3 regions of the Delftia sp. Cs1-4 genome follow, and region 2 is predicted to be linked to each of the others. Evidence: predicted binding sites of a transcription regulator. Region 2 holds the regulator's gene; each other region holds the start of a gene.
What was found. Region 2 encodes FNR, which switches genes on or off when oxygen is low (the NO sensors DNR and NnrR bind a similar motif). Its sites were predicted from a motif close to TTGATNNNNATCAA; they were not measured.
Positions count from the first base shown of each region.

Region 1 (3,877 bases), 1.5 Mb from region 2:
CTGCCGGCCGTGGGCGGACTCAAGGCCTGGGCCGCCTACCGCGACCGCCAGCCCGTGCCCATCTACCGCATGCCTGACGGCAAGCACTGGGTGCTGGGCACGGTGATAGACGCCCAGGGCCGCGACGTGAACGCCCAGGCCCTGCTGGCCGCCGTGCAAAAGCCCATGGGCGAGCAACTGTGGGGCGATGTGCAGCGCGCCCAGTCCATACCGGATGGCCGCGCCGACGCGCCGCGCACGGTCTATGTGTTCACCGACCCCAACTGCCCCTATTGCAACCAGCTGTGGAACGATGCCCGGCCCTGGGTGGAGAGCGGCCAGGTGCAGTTGCGCCACATTCTGGTCGGCATCCTCAAGCCCAGCAGCGAGGGCAAGGCCGCCGCCTTGCTGACCGCGCGCCAGCCCGAGCAGGCCCTGGCCGAGCACGCACGCGCCTATGCCAAGGCCGGCCGCGCCAGCGCAGAAGGCGCGGGCGCCACGCCGCTGGCCCCGGTGCCGCAGGCCACGCGGCAGGCGCTGGCCAACCATGCCTCGCTGATGTCCACCTGGGGACTGCGTGCCACGCCGGCCCTGGTCTGGAAGGATGACAAGGGAGTGGTGCAGGTGCGCACCGGCCTGCCGCCGGGCCTGCTGGAAGAGGTCATGGGGCCGCGTGGCAGGAAATGACGAGGACGACCATGAGCACAAGCCGTTCTCCCGCCGCTTCCACCTCCTCCAGCGACTGGAGCGACCTGTTCCCCGCCCGGCCGGATGCGTCGCCGCTGCGCATCGTGCTGCATGCGCCCACGCCCGGCGCCCTGGCCCGTGCACGCAGCAATCTGGCCAACCTGCGCCAGGACCGGCCCGGTGCCGAAGTCCGCATCGTCATCAACGGCCCAGCCGTCGAGGCGCTGCTGGACGCCGCGCCGGGCACGCCGCAGCATCTGGATGCGGCCGCCCTGGCCCATGCGCTGGTCTGCCCGAACACGCTCAGGAAGCTCGGCCGCGAGGCGCCTGCCGGCATGCGCGTGCTGCCGCAGGGCGGCATCGAGTCACTGGCCCTGCTGCAGCAGTCGGCCTGGTGCTACGTGCGCTGCTGAGCGGCCTGCGCCAGCGAGGCCAGGCAGCGCGCCTGCCATTGGTATTCAGGCTCGAACGATTCGCGGTCCGTGACGGCGCCGTGGCCGCCCTCGCCATAGACCATGGCGTAGGCCGCATAGTCGGCCGCCTGCAGCGCCCGGCCCGCCAGTCCATGGGCCGTGGCATAGGTGGCGGACACGGCGGCATGGCCGCAGCCGTCGAGGGAGCGTGATCCCTGGTGGTGGTTGGCCAGGCTGGCGGCCTCGCGGGCCAGGCGGTCCAGTTCCTGCCTGTCGATCTGGCCGTCCAGGTAGCGGCGAAGGCCTTGTGCGCAGCGGATGACGTCCGGGTCTTCCAGCAGGTGCGCGATGCGGTCCACGCAGGCCTGTGTGAATTGCAGCCTCAGGTGCTCGCCGGCTTCGGCGGCAAGGTCCAGTTCCGAAGCAAGGCTGTTCAGGGCATGGTTCATGGAGAACTCCTTGGCAGTGGCGACACAAGCAGCGTAGACCGGGGCCGCGCGCGGAAACAAGAGGGTGATTTCCGATACGCGCCCCGCATTCCCGAGGAATGCAGTCACCCTGTTAACCCCGTCTTAATCCCTGCGCCACACGCTATGGACTGCCTTGGGCGCCTGTCCATGGCAGGCAGTCGGTGGCACTTTGCAAGCACTCGGCAGGCACTCGGCAGGCACTTGGAAAGCCCATTGCTTGACTCACATCAAGCCGCCAAGACCCTGAATTTCATATATTAAATTCAATATAAAAAGCATATTTTTAATGCTTTATTGAGTTTGAGCGACCACCCTCCGTGGCCGCAGGACGATGAAAGACAGGCCATGCCAAAAACATCCCGCGCCGGCAGCGGTTGCAACGACTGCAGCTGCAAGCCCTCCTCCCAGGACGTCCCCGCCCGCACCGCCGCCCATGCGCAGCCCGCCACCGGCAAGCGCGGCTTCCTGCAGGATCTGCTGGCCGCCGCCATGGCGGCCGTGGCCCTGCCCGTGGCGGCGGCCGCGCCCGACACCCCCGGTTTTCAACCGCCGCGCCGTCCCGGCGAGGCCGGCAGGCGCTACGGCATGCTGGTGGACCTGCGCCGCTGCATAGGCTGCCAGGCCTGCACGGTGAGCTGCTCCATGGAGAACCTGCCACCGCTGGGCCAGTTCCGCACCACGGTGCTGCAGTACGAGGTGCAGCACGCGGGCAACGAGGACCTGCCGCCGGCCATGCTCAACCTGCCGCGCCTGTGCAACCACTGCGACAACCCGCCCTGCGTGCCGGTCTGCCCGGTGCAGGCCACATTCCAGCGCAGCGACGGCATCGTGCTGGTGGACAACGAGCGCTGCGTGGGCTGCGGCTACTGCGTGCAGGCCTGCCCCTATGACGCACGCTTCATCAACCACGAGACGCAGACCGCCGACAAGTGCACCTTCTGCGAGCACCGCCTGGAAGCCGGACTGCTGCCGGCCTGCGTGGAAAGCTGCGTGGGCGGCGCCCGCGTGATCGGCGACCTCAACGACGAGGGCAGCGAGATCCGCCAGCGCATGCGCGAGCACGCCAAGGACCTCAAGGTGCTCAAGCCCGCCATGGGCACGGACCCGCATGTGTACTACCTGGGATTGCCCGACGCCTTCGTCGACGGAGTGGACGGGCAGGCCAGCGTGCGGCTGGTCACTTCCCACTGAACGCAAGGAGCACCCCATGCACATCGTCGAACTCCTGACCCCCGCCTACGAATCGGCCTGGCTGCCCTGGGCCGTGCAGTACTTCTTCCTGGCCGGCATTGCCACGGGCGCCGCCCTGCTGGCCGCCGCCTGCGCCTGGGCGCCGCGCGCCAGCGCCATGGCGCGCCTGCTGCCGGCCGCCGTGCTGGTGCTGGCCGTCAGCGCCATCGCCGCACCCGTGTCGCTGCTGGCCGACCTGCACCAGCCTGCGCGCTTCTGGCATTTCTATGCGCACTTCACGCCGTGGTCGTGGATGTCGGTGGGCGCCCTGCTGCTGCCGGTCTTCGTGGGACTGGCGCTGGCCTTCGTGCTGGCCTGGTGGCTGGGCCGGCCGCAGTGGCTGCGCTGGCTGGCGCCGCTGCTGGCCGTGTCGGCGCTGACCATCACCGCCTATACCGGCGCCGAGCTGATGGCCGTGCGCTCGCGCCCGCTGTGGAACACGCTGTGGGTGCCGCTGAACCTGGCACTCACGGGCTGGCTGGCCACGGTGGGCTGCATGCTGGTGACGGCGCGCTTTCTGCCCGCCCGCCACCGCCCCGATGCCGGCGCCCTGCAGGCCCTGCGCGTGCTGGGCCTGGCGCTGGCGCTGTGCCTGCTGGCCATGGTGGCGGTCTGGGCCGTTGCCGGCTGGCTGGGCCAGGGCCGCTCCTTCCAGGCGGCGCTGCAGCTGTGGCAGCAGTTTCCGGTCTGGCGCCTGAGCATGCTGGGCTCGGCCGTGGCCGGTGCCGCCTTGCTGTGGGCCCTGGTGCGGGGTGGGCATCGCATGGCCTGCCCGCGCTACACGCTGGCCCTGGGGCTGGGCCTGGCCGCCGCGGCCTGGGCCTTCCGCTGGGCGCTGTTCATGGGCGTGCAAGGCGTGCCCAAGTACGGCGCGGGCCTGTACATCTACCACATGCCGCTGGGCGGCGACGGCCTGCTGGGCATGCTGGGCGTGGCCGGCCTGTGCATTGCACTGGTGACGCTGGCCACCTGGGCGCTGGAGCTGTTTCCCGCGCGTTCGGCCGCGGCCCGCGCCCTCTGACACCGCCGCCCTGACGACCCCTCACCCATTCACGGAGCGCGGCCCGCCACCGGCCGGCCGCGCCACAGAAAGCCTTT
Region 1 is NC_015563.1:2,977,183-2,981,059, reverse strand. It holds gene dsbG (thiol:disulfide interchange protein DsbG) at 1-666, shown strand, start outside; gene DELCS14_RS13075 (hypothetical protein) at 678-1,079, shown strand; gene DELCS14_RS13070 (hypothetical protein) at 1,064-1,528, opposite strand; gene dsrO (sulfate reduction electron transfer complex DsrMKJOP subunit DsrO) at 1,895-2,740, shown strand; gene nrfD (NrfD/PsrC family molybdoenzyme membrane anchor subunit) at 2,757-3,800, shown strand.
Region 1: dsrO (sulfate reduction electron transfer complex DsrMKJOP subunit DsrO) is a predicted target of FNR. The motif match lies at 1,767-1,780, and genes of this name have one in related genera.

Region 2 (3,877 bases):
TGACGGCGCGGCGCACCAGGTCGTCGCGCGACAGCGCCAGGCCCCGCACCACGGGCAGGTGGCTGGCGTCGATGGCGTCGTAGTACTCCTCCAGCGTCTTGGCGTTCTGGCTGTAGCTGGCACCCACCTTGCCGATGGCCGACACGCCCAGCGCAATCAGGTCGCAGTCGGGCTGGGTGCTGTAGCCCTGGAAGTTGCGGTGCAGCCGGCCCTGGCGCTTGGCCACGGCCAGCGAGTCCTCCGGCAGGGCGAAGTGGTCCATGCCCACATAGACATAACCACCGTCCATGAACGCGGCGATGGAACGCGACAGCATGGCCAGCTTGTCGGCCCCCTGGGGCAGATCCTCGGCCGCAATGCGCCGCTGCGGCTTGAAGCGCTCGGGCAGGTGGGCATAGGCATAGAGCGCGATGCGGTCGGGCCGCAGCGCGTTGACCTGGGCCAGCGTGCGCTCGAAGGATTCGGGCGTCTGCTTGGGCAGGCCGTAGATCAGGTCCACGTTGATGGAGGCAAAGCCCAGCTGCCGCGCGGCCGCCACCAGCTCGAACACCTGCTCGGCCGGCTGCACGCGGTGCACCGCGATCTGCACCTGCTCGTCGAAGTCCTGCACGCCGAAGCTCAGGCGGTTGAAGCCCAGCTCCTTGAGCACGGCCAGGCGCTCGACGCTGACGGTGCGCGGATCGACCTCGATGGAGTACTCGCCACCCGGCTCCAGCTTGAAATGCTCGCGCAACAGGCCCATCAGCGTGCGCAGCTCGTCGTCGGAGAAGAAGGTGGGCGTGCCGCCGCCCAGGTGCAGCTGGCTGACGGCCTGGCCCTTGCCGCAATGGGCCGTATGCAAGGCCATCTCGCGCGCCAGGTAGTCCAGGTAGACGGCAGCGCGATCATGGTGACGCGTCACGATCTTGTTGCAGGCGCAGTAGTAGCAAAGCGACTCGCAAAAGGGCACGTGCACATACAGCGACAAAGGCATGGCACGCGCTGCGGTACTCGATTTGCGTTGTTGCAGCGCCAGGATATAGTCCTCTGCACCAAAGGCCTCGACAAAGCGGTCGGCGGTAGGGAACGAGGTGTATCGGGGCCCCGGTACGTCAAAGCGACGCAGCAGCTCTGGGGTGACAGCGGTCATGGGTTTTTTCCTCTAATACCTCGACTGTGCCGCAGCACATCGGTCATGTCCTTGACTCATATCAAGAGTTGTTTGAGGGACTGCTGCGACAATTTGATCCAACTCATCGCAATCCACGAGGTCACCGCCGGCACGCTGTGTGCCGCTGATGTTTATCACTCCATGAACCTTCAGACCATCAAAGCCTCCTGCTCCAACTGCAACCTGCGCGAACTGTGCATGCCCATGGGCCTGGATGCCGAGCAGATGCAGCGCATCGACGACATCGTGGCCACGCGCCGCAAGGTCAAGCGCGGAGGCCTGCTGTTTCGCAACGGCGAGACATTCACCTCGCTGTACGCCATCCGCACCGGCTTCTTCAAGACCTGCGTGGCCACCGAGGACGGACGCGACCAGGTCACAGGCTTTCAGATGGCCGGCGAGATCATCGGCCTGGACGGCATCGTCAACGACCACCACACCTGCGATGCCGTCGCGCTGGAAGACGCCGAAGTCTGCGTCATGCCCTTCGACAAGCTGGAAGACCTGTCGCGCGAGGTCACGGCCCTGCAAAACCATGTGCACAAGGTCATGAGCCGCGAGATCGTGCGCGAGCACGGCGTGATGCTGCTGCTGGGCAGCATGCGCGCAGAAGAGCGCCTGGCCGCCTTCGTGCTCAACCTGGTGCAGCGCCTGCATGCGCGGGGCTTTTCCAAGTCCGAACTGGTGCTGCGCATGACGCGCGAGGAAATCGGCAGCTACCTGGGCCTGAAGCTGGAGACGGTGAGCCGCACCTTCTCCAAGTTCGCGGACGACAACATCATTGAGGTGCGCCAGCGCCATCTGCGCATCCTGGACACGGAGGCGCTCAAGCGCATCGTCAACAGCCAGCAGTGCCAGTGAGGCTGCAAGGGCGGCAAGCATTCATCCGCCAATGAACAAGGCCCGCGACAGCGGGCCTTGTTCATTGCGGCGGGCTCTCGCTCAGTCCCGCCCCAGCCCCTGCATGGCCAGATCCGGGTCGGGCTCGGAGACCACGCCGTCATTGAGATCGCGGGCCGAGCGACCCAGCATGGTGGTCATCAGGCTGGAGAGCATGGTCACGCCCCAGAAGGCGAAGAAGGCCAGCGTGTAGATGCCCTGGCGCGACCAGCCCAGGTCGCCGAGCCAATGCAGCTCCAGCGGGTCCACAAAGGCAAAAACCAGCATCTCCATCACGGCGGCTGCCAGAAAGGCAGGCCAGGCAATCCACATCCAGCGTTGGGCCAACATCAGCGATCTCCTTGTGCTGTCGAGGGGTCGCCTTCATTGTGCGCCGCGCCAACGCATGGCGCCAAGCCCCGCAGCGCCCTGCACGCCTGTAGGAAACCCTCACCCGTCGCGCATGCCGGAGATGCGATCCGCCATGCAAAAAGGCCGCGACTGCGGCCTCTTGCAGGGGTGCACGGCGATCAGCGGTCCGTGGGGTGATCGTGCGCGGGCGTGGCCGCATGGTTGCGGCCGGTGACGGCGGGCGCCATGCTCTTGGGCACTTCGCGCACGCCATCGGCACGCTCGTTGATCGTGATGCCGTTGCGGTAGTAGTCGGGGTCGATCACGGGATCGGCGCCATTGATGGCGATGATGGCCGTGATCACGGCAGCGACCACCACGGCCGCCGGGCCGGCCACCACCAGCCAGACATGGCCGAACTTCCACCAGGGCTTGCCGGCGTCGGGGTGCGAGGGAGCCTGCGCGGGCGCGGACACTGCGGGACTGGAAGACATGGGAAACCTCTTTCTTTCAGGCGGCAGGCGCGGACCGTGCCGCGCCTGCCAGGAACATCACCGGGGCACCAGGAAGACGGCCTTTTCGGACGCGCGTCCCGCGCCTGAATGCACGGCATCGATATCGAAGAATACGGTGTGCGAGCCCGGCTCGGCCGAACCGTAGGGAATCTGCAGGCGCGCCGCAATGCCGCGCGTCTCGGCCGGGCCGACCTCGACTTCCTGCTCGGACGCCAGCTCCAGCCCATCGAGGCCGTGGGCGCTGATGCGGTAGCGCTGGGCCTGCTCGGTGGCATTCATGATCTGCAGGCGGTAGACATTCTCCAGCTTGCCGCCCGCCACGATGCGCGACAGCGAGGCGCGGTCGCGGATCACGTCCACCTTGACCGACTGGCGCAGCGCCAGGCTCACGATCATGGCCACGCTCAAGCCGATCAGCACGGCCGAGTAGATCAGCACGCGCGGACGGAAGATGCGGCGCAGCACCTGGGCACGCCGCCACAGGCCGGCCATGGCGTTCTGCGTGGTCAGGCGGATCAGGCCGCGCGGGTACTCCATCTTGTCCATGATGGAATTGCAGGCGTCTATGCACAGGCCGCAGCCAATGCATTCGTATTGCAGACCGTTGCGGATGTCGATGCCCACGGGGCAGACCTGCACGCACATCTTGCAGTCGATGCAGTCGCCCAGGCCCTGGGCCTTGTAGTCCACCTTCTTGGTGCGCGGTGCACGCGGCTCGCCCCGGCCCGTGTCGTAGCTGACGATCATGGTGTCCCGGTCGAACATGGCGCTCTGAAAGCGCGCATAGGGGCACATGTACTTGCAGACCTGCTCGCGCATGTAGCCCGCGTTGCCATAGGTGGCAAAGCCGTAGAACAGCACCCAGAACATCTGCCAGCTGCCCTGCAGCGCCAGCAGCTCGCCGCCCAGCTCGCGGATGGGCACGAAGTAGCCCACGAAGGTGAAGCCGGTCCACAGCGCAATGGCGATCCACAGCAACTGC
Region 2 is NC_015563.1:4,485,148-4,489,024, forward strand. It holds gene hemN (oxygen-independent coproporphyrinogen III oxidase) at 1-1,129, opposite strand, end outside; gene fnr (fumarate/nitrate reduction transcriptional regulator Fnr) at 1,292-2,011, shown strand; gene DELCS14_RS19620 (hypothetical protein) at 2,093-2,380, opposite strand; gene DELCS14_RS19625 (FixH family protein) at 2,560-2,874, opposite strand; gene ccoG (cytochrome c oxidase accessory protein CcoG) at 2,932-3,877, opposite strand, start outside.

Region 3 (3,877 bases), 2.6 Mb from region 2:
CCGCGCCCGCGCAGGCCGCCACATCCGCCGCCCCGCAGGCACGCACGCCGTTGGCGCTGGCCGATGTGGAGGCGCCCGCCCTGTCCGACGGCAGCACCGCCATGTTCTACCGCCTGGCCTATGCCAATGGTCAGGAACTGCGCCCCTACCAGCTGGCGCGCTGGAGCCAGCCTCCGGCCCTGCTGCTGCAGCAGCGCCTGCGCAGCCAGCTGGGCGTGCAGCGCCCCGTGCTTGCCAGCAGCGAAAGCGTGGCCCAGCCGCGCCTGCAGGGCGCCGTGCCCACGCTGCTGCGTGTGGACATCGAAGAGTTCAGCCAGGTCTTTGACGCGCCCGGCTCCAGTGCCGGCGTCGTGCGCCTGCGCGCCACCCTGGTCGAGCAAAGCGGTGCCGTGGACCGCCTGCTGGGTCAGAAGCTGTTCGAGGTGCGCAGTCCTGCAGCTTCGGGCGATGCCGCAGGCGGCGCGAAGGCGCTGGCGACGGCGGCCGATGCCGCCATTGCGCAGATCGATGCGTGGCTGGGGCAGCAGGGGCACTGAGCGGCGGCTGGATTTCCAGCCCATCCATTCTCTTGAGAACGGCTGGTGGGTGCGTTGCATCCGCTGGCCGTTTTTTGTTCTCGGCAATTGGCTCTGCAAGCAAGTGGGGCTTTTTCGCCCCTGCCGGGTGGTTGCTTTTCGAGGCCGGGTCTCGGCCCGGCAGCCGACTGCCCTTTCTTGATTCGCCAAGAAAGGTCAGATCAAAGAAGGCGACCCGAATGTCCGCGACCCCTTCGCTTCGCTGCGGGGCAACCTGCGCCGTGGCGGCTGCGGGGTTCGCCGTGAAACTCTCTTCGCTCTGCGAGCTACGTTCAAACAATCACGGCGAGTCAGATGACGAAGCAGTCCTGTCCTTCGGCAGGACTGCAACCCCGCAACCGCCACGACGCAGGCGCGGACATACGGGGAAAAGGCTGGGTATTCGGGGCAGGAGCGGGCCGCGCCTGACCCAGCGCTTCCCGCGCGTCCGTCAGGGGCTGTAGTCCCGATCCCACCGTCTCGGCTGTCCCTGGGACGACCGTCAACACTAGGTCCAGACTACGACGCGCAGCCCCCAGGTTTTTTACAGTGGAACCGTCGCTGATGCAGATCGCGGCTTTGAAAAAACAAGGCCTGATTGCACAGCGCTACTTCAACATCACTGAAAGGACCAAGCCATGAATGAAGACCGCATCAAGGGCAACTGGAAGCAATTCACCGGCAAGATCCGTGAGCAATGGGGCAAGCTCACCGATGACGATCTGGATGTGATCGCCGGCAAGCGCGAGCAATTCCTGGGCAAGCTGCAGGAGCGCCAGGGCCTGGCCCGCGACGCTGCCGAAAAGCAGCTGACCGACTGGCAAAAGCGCAACCCCGACTTCCGCTTCGAAGACTGACGAGGGTGGACTGCGGATGGGCTGGACGCCCTGGCCGGCGCCGCCATCCGCTCCTCGACAGCCAGCGTGCCTGAGGGCACGCACCAATGGCCCGCCGCCGCAGGCACCAAGGGCCGGTTCAGTACAAATACAAGGAGTTCCATCATGCAAACACCGCAACGCTTTCGCCACATGCTTTCCGCTGTCGCCCTGGGCCTGATGGCCTCCGGCGCCATGGCCATGACCAATGCGGAGCACACGGCCGCCAAGAACCAGATCGAGGCTGACTACAAGGCTGCCAAGGAACAGTGCAAGCCGCTCAAGGACAACGCCAAGGACGTCTGCGAGAAGCAGGCCAAGGGCCAGGAAAACGTGGCCAAGGCCGAACTGGAATCGCGCCGCAATCCTTCGCCCAAGAACAGCGAAAAGGCACTCAAGGCCAAAGCTGATGCGGACTACGACATCGCCAAGGAAAAGTGTGACGACCTCAAGGGCGACGCCAAGGATGTCTGCGTGAAGGATGCCAAGGCCGCCCACGTGCACGCCGTGGAAGCCGCCAAGGTGAACAAGGCCCAGGCCGAGCCCGCTTCCAACTCCGCAGCCAAGGCTGCCAACGTGGCAGAAACCCGCAAGGACGCTGCCGAGGAAACCCGCGAAGCCGACTACAAGGCTGCCAAGGCCCGTTGCGACACCATGAGTGGCGCTGCCAAGGACACCTGCGTGGCTGACGCCAAGCGGAAGTTTGGACAGTAAGCTCCCCCTGAGCGGCTGACGCCGCTTCCCCCTCTCGACTCGCTACGCGAGGGAGGGGGACGACGCCCTCGCCGCGAGGCGGCTCTTGCTTGGCGTCCCTGATGTTGGGGCGCGCCAGTTTTATCCGCCTTGACCAAGGCCCCGCTCGCGGGGCTTTGCTGTTTTCGGGTTGGCTGATGTGGGTCAAACGGGTTGGGCGGTGCTGTTCCTAAGCTGCAGGCTTTCACGATGAAGGCAGGAGAAGCATATGGCCGTGCTGGAATGGAGCGGAGCGCTGGCATTGGAGTTGCCGGCCATGGACGAGGTGCATCAGGAGTTCGTCCTGCTGCTGGCCGAGGTGGAGGCGGCCGATGATGCGCAGCTGTGCGCGCGCTGGGATGAGCTGATCGCGCATACACAGGTGCATTTCGACCAGGAAGACCGCTGGATGCAGTCCACGCGGTTCACCAGCACCAACTGCCACAGCCTGCAGCACAAGGTGGTGCTGCAGGTGATGCGCGAGGGGGCGAGCAAGGCGGCGGCCGGTGATCTGGCCGTGATCCGCAGCATGGCGGGCGAGCTGGCGGCCTGGTTCGTGCACCATGCGCAGACCATGGATGCGGCGCTGGCCCTGCATCTGCGCAGTGCGGGCTTCGATCCCGCCACGGGCTCCCTGGCGCACCCTGAGGCCTTGCCAGAGCAGCCCATCACGGGCTGCGGCGGTGCCTGCGACGGAAGCGCCGACCGCGCGCGGACCGTGCCGGCCTGATCTGGCCTGAACCGATCTGAACCGGCAGTAAGGCCACCAGTCAGCCAGCTCGCTCAGGGCACGATCGCGGGCGATGCCAGGATGGGGAAGATCTTCACCAGCCCGCCCGCCATCACCTCCACGGCCAGGGCCGCGAGGATCAGGCCCATGAGCCGCGTCATCACGTTGATGCCGGTCTTGCCCAGCACGCGGGCGATCGGGTCGGCCAGCGAAAAGCAGACCATCACCACCAGCGCCACCACCACGCCATAGCCCACCAGGGCCAGGTGCTGCCAGATGGTGCGTGCCTGGTCGGCGTAGATCACCACGGTGGACATGGAGGCCGGCCCCGTCAGCAGCGGAATCGTCAGCGGCACCACGGCAATGCTGTTGCCCATGGCAGCCTTTTCCGCGCCAGCGACCAGCGTGGGCGCGTTGGGCCGTTCCTCGGCCGGGCGGGCGTTGAGCATATTCATGGCGCTGATCAGCAGCAGCAGGCCGCCGCCCACCTGAAAGCTCTGCAGCGAGATGTTGAAGAAGTCCAGCACCTGCAGCCCGATGATGGCGCAGGCCGCGATCACGCAGAACGAGGCCAGCGCCGCCGTGCGAATGGTCTGCTGGCGCTGCTGGGCGCTGAATCCCTCGGTGTAGTGGATGAAGAAGGGGACGATGGCCAGCGGGTTGATGATGGCCACCAACGTGATCAGCGGTTTGAGGTCCATCGCATTCCCTGTAGGTTGCCGCCGCCCACCTGTGCCCGGCGCTTGCCGGTACGCACGACTTTTCGTTCCATCGAATGTCTCCTGTGAAAGAATTGCCGCACGGGCCGGCCCGCCGCCATTACAGCATTGCGGGGCGCGTCCGCCCACCGGGAAATCACAACAGGTTCTCAGATAGAAAGGAACGCGGACATGGGCAGTTTTGTGCAGTTGACTTCGTTGGATGGCACGGCTTCGCCGGCCTGGGTGGCGCGGCCCGATGTGCCCGCGCGCGGTGCCGTCGTGGTG
Region 3 is NC_015563.1:420,496-424,372, forward strand. It holds gene DELCS14_RS01855 (ABC-type transport auxiliary lipoprotein family protein) at 1-536, shown strand, start outside; gene DELCS14_RS01860 (CsbD family protein) at 1,193-1,411, shown strand; gene DELCS14_RS01865 (hypothetical protein) at 1,556-2,143, shown strand; gene DELCS14_RS01870 (hemerythrin domain-containing protein) at 2,391-2,891, shown strand; gene DELCS14_RS01875 (MarC family protein) at 2,945-3,592, opposite strand; gene DELCS14_RS01880 (dienelactone hydrolase family protein) at 3,782-3,877, shown strand, end outside.
Region 3: DELCS14_RS01870 (hemerythrin domain-containing protein) is a predicted target of FNR. The motif match lies at 2,317-2,330, and genes of this name have one in related genera.